DNA from 2 places in the Kitasatospora sp. NPDC018058 genome. Region 1 is predicted to be linked to the other one. Evidence: predicted binding sites of a transcription regulator. Region 1 holds the regulator's gene; the other holds the start of a gene.
The links. Region 1 encodes HspR, which represses chaperone genes until heat shock. Its sites were predicted from a motif close to TTGAGNNNNNNNNNCTCAA; they were not measured.
Positions count from the first base shown of each region.

Region 2: lon (endopeptidase La) is a predicted target of HspR. The motif match lies at 2,559-2,577, and genes of this name have one in related genera.

Region 1 is NZ_JBIRFA010000002.1:329,178-333,789, forward strand. Features, by position in the region: gene ACH4E7_RS04095 (hypothetical protein) at 370-1,368, opposite strand; gene ACH4E7_RS04100 (heat shock protein transcriptional repressor HspR) at 1,590-2,120, opposite strand; gene dnaJ (molecular chaperone DnaJ) at 2,128-3,279, opposite strand; gene grpE (nucleotide exchange factor GrpE) at 3,429-4,049, opposite strand; gene dnaK (molecular chaperone DnaK) at 4,046-4,612, opposite strand, start outside.
Region 2 is NZ_JBIRFA010000001.1:392,149-396,760, forward strand. Features, by position in the region: gene ACH4E7_RS01760 (sensor histidine kinase) at 1-207, opposite strand, end outside; gene ACH4E7_RS01765 (response regulator transcription factor) at 290-1,027, opposite strand; gene ACH4E7_RS01770 (rhomboid-like protein) at 1,589-2,437, shown strand; gene lon (endopeptidase La) at 2,600-4,612, shown strand, end outside.

The DNA.
Region 1 (4,612 bases):
CCGACTTGTCCGTAAGGCTGTGCTGTCCGCAGTGGTGGGCGTTTCTCTCGTGGCCGTTGCCGCTGCGGCTGGGGGTTATGGGCCGACTGGGACCGCGCATGACCGTGCAACCGTTGTTGTCGGGGCTCAGGCCGTGGCTGACGACCTTCACTGGTAAGGCGCGGTCGGCGGCCGGAATACCCGACCGGCGGGTGGATGGAGCGTCGGGCCTTCCGTGTGTGCCGAGCGGGTTGGCCGCCATGGGCGCATCGTCTTGCCGGTCGTCCTGGCCCCGTCGATGCCCGTAATGCCGACGATGCCGATGGGCGTCATTCACCCACCCCCGGTCACCATTGTCTCCTGGTCGCCGACGTGTCCCGGGCCGTGGTGTCAGCGCCCTCCGCGGTCTGTCCCTGACGCGTGTCCGAGGACGTAGCCGAGCTGGAAGAGCGAGTCGACGTTGTACTCCTCGCGCATCTCCGCGATATGCCTGGCCAGGGTGCGCTCGCTTATTCCAAGCCGCCGCGCGATGACGCGGTGATTCGTTCCCGACAGCAGCAGGTCGACGATTGTCTGGCGGAGCTGCGAGACGACCTGCTGTGGAACGGTGCGGTCGCCCTCGAAATCCAGAGCTCTGCTCCAGTTTCGCTCGAAAACTTCTTGAGCGAGATAGCTGATAACCGCCGTGTCGTGGATGAAGGCGGCCAGATTATTTCCGGCGACCGGAATCACCGCGAGTCGCCGGTCGAAGATCAGCAGCCGGTTGTACGGCTCGTCCAGGGTTCGAAACTGCCACCCTTCCTTGGCGAGCGTGGCTACGTAGTCCCTGGTGGGTTGGTGATAGCGGGTGCTTGCGTTGTAGATCGTCCGCATAGACGCGCCGGTGCGGATGATGTCGAGATCCCGCTTCAGGAATGAAGTCAGCATTTCGGCGGGCCGCGGCCCGCCGGGCTGCATGGCGAGCGCCTCGGTAATGTCACTCGCGGCGGCCTGCTGCAGCCGCTGATTAATCAGAGCCCTGCCCTGGACGTACTCGATGGGTCCGCCGGTCTGATCGGGCGTGTGGAATGCCTCGGCCAGATCGGTCAATTCCGTTGGAATTGAAACCGCACGGGCCAAGAGGTCGAGGGCCTGGCGTTGCCAGGTCGAACTCAGGCTGACGGCAAGTTTTTCAGGGTCGGTGGCGAACAATGAACCGGGTTCTTCATTGTCCGATATCAGAAGCCCGAGTCCCAGCAACTCCTGGAGCGCCTCGCCCTCCTCCTGGGTGCAGGTGCTCGTGACGAGCCGGCCGTCTCCTGCCAGCGCTTTGAGGTACAGCGTGCGGGCGCCGGGAGACAGGATTGGCGATCGACCGTGGTTGTTCACCAGGTGCTCTCGATCACTCACTTTCGGCTCCTTGTCGTCGACCGGACAACTAGTCAACGCGACTGAAGTCCGCGGCCTCAGGGATCTTAATCGGAGACCGCGATCCGATGCTTAGTTCAAATGAGGACCGTCGAGGTGCCGGGTGGTTGCTCCGAAACCAGCACTCTCTCACTACACGCCAGCCGCCGGCACCCCCCGAACAGGAGGGAGCCGACGGCTGGCGAGGTGAGCAGTGCCCCGGGTCAGCGCTTGGGGCGCCAGACGACGAGGGCGCTGGACTGGGGGGTCGGGGGCTGGTATGGGACGAGGTCGCGGCGGTAGGAGGCGTGGACGGCGGCCTCGCGCTGCTGGAGGGCGGTGGCGGCGCCTTCGAGGGAGTCGACCAGCTCGGTGATGCGGGCCTGGAGGGCGGTGACCTGGTTCTCCAGCTCGATGATCCGCTTGATGCCGGCCAGGTTGATGCCCTCGTCCTGGGAGAGCCGCTGGACCTCCCGCAGCTGCTGGATGTCGCGGGCGGAGTAGCGGCGGCCGCGGCCGGCGGTGCGGTCGGGGCAGACCAGGCCGAGGCGGTCGTACTGGCGCAGGGTCTGCGGGTGCAGACCGGACAGCTCGGCGGCGACCGAGATGACGTACACCGGGGTTTCCTCGGTGAGCACGTACTGCGGCGGGGCCGAGGCGGTGCGACGGGTCGTGCGGCGGGGGCCGTCGCCCGGCAGGCCTTCGCCGATGCCGGGGCCGATCGGGCTGTCGGGGGTCATCGGGTTCGGGGACATCTGGTCGTCACGCTCCCTTCGCCGCCCGGAAGAGGGCGGCTCGCGGGTCGTCGGAGACGGTGGCCTCGCGGTACTGCTCCAGGGCGTTCAGCGCGTCGCCGGTGACGTGCTGAGGCACCACGACCTCGACGGTGACGAGGAGGTCGCCGCGGGTGCCGTCCTTGCGGGTGGCGCCCTTGCCGCGGGCGCGCATGGTCAGACCGTTGGCGCTGCCCGGGGGCAGCTTGAGCTTGACGGCGGGGCCGCCGAGGGTGGGCACCTCGATGGTGGCGCCGAGGGCCGCCTCGGGGAAGGTGACCGGGACGGTGACGGTCAGGTTGTCGCCCTTGCGCCCGAAGACCGGGTGCGGGTCGACGTGCACGGTGACGTAGAGGTCGCCGGGCTGGCCGCCGCGCTCGCCCTGGGCGCCCTTGCCCTTGAGCCGGATCCGCTGGTCGGCCTGGACGCCGGCCGGGATGCGGACCTGCATGGTGCGGGCGGAGCTGGCCCGGCCGCTGCCGTGGCAGTCGGTGCAGGGGTCGTCGACGATCATGCCCCGGCCGCGGCAGTCCTTGCACGGCTCGGAGAGCGCGAAGGCGCCCTGGCCGCGGCTGACGGTGCCGGCGCCGACGCAGGTCGGGCAGACCCGCGGGGTGGTGCCGGACTTGGCGCCGGTGCCGTTGCAGACGCGGCAGGGGGCCTGGCTGGTCATCCGCAGCGGGACGGTCGCGCCGTCGACCGCCTCCTCGAAGGAGAGCGTCACCTCGGTCTCGACGTCGGCGCCGCGCCGTGGCTGGGCCTGCCGGGTGCCGGTGCGGTTGAACAGGCCGCCGAAGACGTCGCCGAGGCCGCCACCGCCGCCGCCCTGGTTGCCGCTGAAGAGGTCGCCGAAGTCGAAGCTGTAGCTGCCGGTGCCGGGGCCGCCGGTGCGGAAGCCGCCGTTGGCGAAGAGGGTGCGGGCCTCGTCGTACTCCTTGCGGCGCTTCTCGTCGGAGAGGACGTCGTACGCCTCGGAGATGTCCTTGAAGCGCTCCTCGGCCTTGGCGTCGCCCTTGTTCGCGTCCGGGTGGAACTCGCGCGCCAGCTTGCGGTAGGTCTTCTTGATCTCGGTGGCGGTGGCGTCCTTGGGCACGCCGAGGACCTTGTAGTAGTCCTTCTCGACAAAGTCCTTGCCGCTCATGGCCTCCGCCACCTCCCGATGTCCATCGTCACTGCGCTGTCAACAGCGGGGCCCGCAGAGCCCACTGCTGACAGCGCGCTGCGGAGCCGGCCGCCGTACTGGCCGGCGTACGACTCCGCAGCGCACTGGTTGTCAGCTGTCACAGGTTGTCAGCTGTCCGAGCCACCGTCGGACTTGTCCGCGTCGGCGGACTTCGCGTCGGCGTCCGGGGCGGACGCCGTCTGGGTTCCCGGCTGGGGCTCCGCCACGGCGACCATCGCCGGGCGGATGATCCGCTCGCCGATGCGGTAGCCGGGCTGGAGGATCTGCACGCAGGTGTCCTCGGTGACGTCCGAGGAGTAGCTGTGCATCAGCGCCTCGTGCTGGGTCGGGTCGAAGGGCTCGCCCTCCTTGCCGAACTGCTGCAGGCCCAGCTTGGCGACGACCGTCTCCAGGGACTCGGCGACGGACTTGAAGCCGCCCGTCACCTCGCCGTGCTCGCGGGCACGGCCGATGTCGTCCAGGACCGGGATCAGGGACTCCAGGATGTTGGAGACCGCGATCTCGCGGACGGTCAGCCGGTCGCGCTCGACCCGCTTGCGGTAGTTCTGGTACTCGGCCTGCAGGCGCTGCAGGTCCGCAGTGCGCTCGGCCAGCTCGCGCTTGGCCGTGGCGAGCTCCTCGGAGCCCTCGCCGGCACCGGCCGCCGCGGCTTCCTCGGCAGCCTTGATCACGGCCTCCTCGGCGGCGGAGTCGTCGCCGGGCTTGCCGCCCTGCGGCTTGTCCGTCATGCCGACGCACCGCCCTTGGGCTTCTCGTCGTCCACGATCTCGGCGTCGACGACGTCGTCTTCCTTGGCCTGGGCGGACTCGCCGGCCGCGGCGGCACCGGCGGCGTCGGCGTTGGCGTACAGCGCCTGGCCGAGCTTCTGGGCGGTGGTGGAGACCTTCTCCGAGGCCTCGCGGATCTTCGCGATGTCCTCGCCCTTCAGGGCCTCCTTGAGTTCGCCGATGGCGGTCTCGACCTCGGTCTTGACATCGGCCGGCAGCTTGTCGGCGTTGTCGGCGATGAACTTCTCGGTCGAGTAGACGAGCTGCTCGGCGGAGTTGCGGGTCTCGACGGCCTCGCGGCGCTTGTGGTCGTCCTCGGCGTACTGCTCGGCCTCGCGGCGCATGCGGTCGACCTCGTCCTTCGGCAGCGAGGAGCCGCCGGTGACGGTCATCTTCTGCTCCTTGCCGGTGCCGAGGTCCTTGGCGGCGACGTGCATGATGCCGTTGGCGTCGATGTCGAAGGTGACCTCGATCTGCGGCAGGCCGCGCGGCGCCGGCGGCAGGCCGGTCAGCTCGAACATGCC
Region 2 (4,612 bases), on a different contig from region 1:
GATCTGGGTCTCGGACCGGATCGCCACGACCACCATGCCGGTGGCCAGGAACACGGAGACGATCACCAGCAGGGCGAGCTTGCCCTTGATCGAGCGGACCGGGTCGAGCGGGCGGATGTCGGCCCAGACCCGGCGGACGGCGCGGGCGGCCAGCGTCTGCGAGCGCGCGCCGCCGGCGTCCCCGTTGCGTTGCTGTGGAAAGGTCATTGGTCCCTCGTGATCCCCGCGCGCGGCGCGGCGGTGTCGGGACACGGGCCCCCCGGTGGCCCGTCGCCCGAAGCTCCCGCCGTCAGGAGAGCGGGGCCTCCAGTGCGTAACCGACGCCGTGGACGGTGCGGATCCAGCTGGCGCCGATCTTGCGCCGGAGCGCCTTGACGTGGCTGTCGACGGTGCGGGTGCCGGACGCGTCGGTCCAGTCCCAGACCTCGGCCAGCAGCTGCTCGCGGGTGAGCACCGCGCGCGGCTGGGCGGCCAGGCAGGCGAGCAGGTCGAACTCGGTCGGCGTCAGGTGGACGTCGCCCGAGGCCAGCCGGACCCGGCGCTGCACGTGGTCGATCTCCAGCTCGCCGAAGCGCAGGCTGCCGAGCGCGGGCGTTCGGGCGGCCTGCTGGGCGCGCTCGACGCGGCGCAGCAGCACGTTGACCCGGGCGGCCAGTTCGCGCATCGAGAACGGCTTGGTCATGTAGTCGTCGGCGCCCACGCCGAGGCCGACCAGCAGGTCCGTCTCGTCGTCGCGCGCGGTCAGCATCAGTACCGGCACCGGGCGCTGTGCCTGGATCCGGCGGCACACCTCCAGGCCGTCGAAGCCGGGCAACATGATGTCCAGGACCACCAGGTCCGGCTGCCAGGTGTGGAAGCCGTCCACCGCGCCGGGCCCGTCGTGGGCCACGGCGACCTTGAAGCCCTCCGCGCCCAGTCGGGCCGCGATCGACTCGGCGATCGTGGGCTCGTCCTCCACCACCAGCACTCTGCGCTGGCTGCTCACCGTGCCACCGGCGTTGTGGTTGTCCTGCTGAATTTCTGTCACGGTCACGCCACCGCCCCCAGGGCTGCGGGCCGGCCACCTGTGGGGATGGCGGGGCTCCGCTCGTAGTCTTGTTCCGTCGTGGACTGTGCCGGGTCCGCCGTCCCGTCGCGCGCCCAGGAGAGTGGAGGACGGGTGGTCTCCCGTCCACGTCTCCCGCGCACATCGCAGCGTACGGACAGCGGATGCTTTCCGGCAGGTGGACCGGACGTTTCCGGCCCGTGGGCCGGCTGTCGGGCCGCCCTCGGACCCACTGCACGAGTGGGCACGGGCCGATACCTTACCCGGCGAATTTTCACGGCGTAACGGTACGTATGCAGTCGAGTTGACGCCAAGTCGCCGGTCAGAGGCCCTACTGACGCGTTAATAGGAAGAAGGTCTGGACCAATGTCGGGAATCCGGCCCCTCTTCGCGGAGACGGTCTTCACGGGCTTTTCTCAGGTGCCTCTCAGAACCTCGACGTACCGTGGGCACGACAACGCCCCGCCGGGCGGAATCGGGGCCGCGCGCCGGTACGTTGGCAGCGACGGGGGCCGGTGGCTGCGGGCGTGGAGCGGAGGCGGCATGGCTGGACTGCGGCGGGACGCCCACCGGGGCGCGCCCGCGGGGGTGCCGTACGGAATGCTCCGCCACGGGCTGCGCACCGGCGTCTTCGAGTGGCTGCTGGAACGGGTTCCGACACCCCGGCGCAACCCATTCACGCTCGGATATCTCGCCGTGGTGGGAGCCACCACGACCTTCGCCTCGGTCGCCGATCCGGAACTCGTCCGGCGACTGCAGGAGGCCTCCAGTTCGGACGGCCACAACCTGCTCCAGCATCCTTTGCGCGCTCTTGTGCTGAGCGGATTCTGGGTCGCCGGGGACGTGTGGATGCCGTACCTCTGGGGCTTCGCCTTCACCCTCGCGCCGCTGGAGCGCAGGGTCGGCCCGGTTCGGGCGGCCGCGGTGTTCGCGATCGGGCACATCGCCGCGACGCTGCTCTCCCAAGGGGTGGTGATCGCCGCGGTGGAGACCGGGCGGATGGCGCCCGAGGCGATGGACTACCTGGACATCGGGGTCAGCTACGGCGTGCTCGCCTGTCTGGGTGCGGTGGCCGGGCTGCTCCCGCGACGCGGCCGGCTGCTGGCGCTGGGTGGCGCCGGGCTGATGATCGTCCAGCAGATCGCCGCCGAGAAGGACGTGGTCACCGCCGTGGGGCACCCGGCCGCGGTGCTCGCCGGGGTGGCGTTGTGGCGCTGGCTGCGCGGGGCCCAGCGGCGCCCGCCCCGCCCGCGCCCGCGGTCGGCGACGGCCCCGGCGGCCGGGTCGGCCCCCGCCGCGGTGCGTGGCGGCGCGCGGCCGTCCGCCGTGCGCTGGGTCGTGTCTGAACAATTCCCGCCGGGCGCGCGACGCGAATTGTCGGACACGCCCTAGTCCCCACTTTCGGGGTGTCCCTTCCCCGCCTTTTTGACGGCGCGGCCCGCAGGTCCTTACCCCCCTCTCGCCGTTCGCTCACGGCGAACAAGATGCCGGGAACATCCGGTGCCAGCGAAGACTTAGTCAGGTCGACTCAAGTTCACTGACTGGGGAGAGATCATGGCATCGACGTCCACTCCGCTCACCCTGCCCGTGCTGCCACTCGACGACGAGGTCGTCCTCCCGGGCATGGTCGTCCCGCTGGACCTGAAGGACACCGAGGTGCGCGCCGCCGTCGAGGCCGCCCGCGCTGCGGCCACCGGCTCCGGAAAGCCGCAGGTCCTGCTGGTCCCGCGGGTGGACGGCTCGTACGCGGCGGCCGGCACGCTGGCCACCGTGGAGCAGGTCGGCCGCCTCGCGGACGGCGACCCGGCCGCGCTGGTGCGCGCCGTGCGCCGGGTCCGGATCGGGGTCGGCACCACCGGCCCCGGCGCCGCCCTCTGGGTGGAGACCGCGCCGTTCCGGGAGTCCTCGGTCGGCATGCCGGTGGCCGGGCGGGCCGCCGAGCTGGTCAAGGAGTACAAGGCACTGTCCACCCAGTGGCTGCGCAAGCGCGGCGCCTGGCAGATCGTCGACCGGGTGGCCCAGATCGAGGGCGTCGGCGAGCTCGCCGACAACATCGGCTACGCGCCCTTCGCCACCGCCGAGCAGAAGCTCAAGGTGCTGCTGGAGGCCGACCAGGTCGCCCGCCTGGAATACGCGCTGACCCTGCTGCGCGACCACCTCGCCGAGGAGGAGGTCAACGACACCATCCGTAAGGACGTCGAGGAGGGCGTGGCCAAGCAGCAGAAGGAGTTCCTGCTCCGCCGCCAGCTGGAGGCCGTCCGCAAGGAGCTGGCCGAGCTGAACGGCGATCCGGCCGACGAGGAGGGTGACTACCGCGCCCGGGTCGAGGCCGCCGACCTGCCCGAGAAGGTGCGCGAGGCCGCCCTCAAGGAGGTCTCCAAGCTGGAGCGGGCCAGCCAGGACGGGGCCCAGTCGCCGGAGGCCTCCTGGATCCGGACCTGGCTGGACACCGTCCTGGAGCTGCCCTGGAACGAGCGCACCGAGGACGAGTACGACATCGCCGGCGCCCGCGCCGTGCTGGACGCCGACCACGCGGGTCTCGGCGACGTGAAGGAGCGGATCGTCGAGTACCTGGCTGTCCGCAAGCGCCGGGCCGACCAGGGGCTCGGCCTCGTCGGCGGCCGCCGCGGCGGCGCGGTGTTGGCCCTGGTCGGCCCGCCCGGCGTCGGCAAGACCTCGCTCGGCGAGAGCGTGGCCCGCGCGATGGGCCGCACGTTCGTCCGGGTCGCGCTCGGCGGCGTCCGCGACGAGGCCGAGATCCGCGGCCACCGGCGCACCTACGTCGGCGCGCTGCCCGGCCGGCTGGTGCGGGCGATCAAGGAGGCCGGCTCGATGAACCCGGTCGTCCTGCTCGACGAGATCGACAAGGTCGGCTCCGACTACCGGGGCGACCCGGCCGCCGCCCTGCTGGAGGTGCTGGACCCGGCGCAGAACCACACCTTCCGGGACCACTACCTGGAGGTCGAGCTCGACCTCTCCGACGTCGTCTTCCTCGCCACCGCCAACGTGCTGGAAGCCATCCCCGAGCCGCTGCTCGACCGGATGGAGCTGGTCAGGCTCGACGGCTACACCGAGGACGAGAAGGTCGTCATCGCCCGCGACCACCTGCTCCCGCGCCAGCTGGAGAAGGCCGGCCTCGGCGGCGAGCAGGTCAGCGTGGACGAGGAGGCGTTGCGCAGGCTCGCCGGGGAGTACACGCGGGAGGCGGGCGTCCGCAACCTGGAGCGCTCGATCGCCCGGGTGCTGCGCAAGATCGCCGCACAGGCCGAGTTGGGCGAGCGCGAACTGCCCGCCGCGGTCGGCGCGGACGACCTGCGCGCCCTGATCGGCCGCCCGCACCACGTGCCGGAGTCCGCCCAGGAACCCGCCGAGCGGCGCACCGCCGTCCCCGGCGTGGCCACCGGCCTGGCGGTCACCGGCGCCGGCGGCGACGTCCTCTACATCGAGGCCTCGCTCGCGGACGCCGAGACCGGCGGCACCGGACTGACCCTGACCGGGCAGCTGGGCGACGTGATGAAGGAGTCCGCGCACATCGCGCTCTCCTTCCTGCGCTCGCGCGGCGCCGAG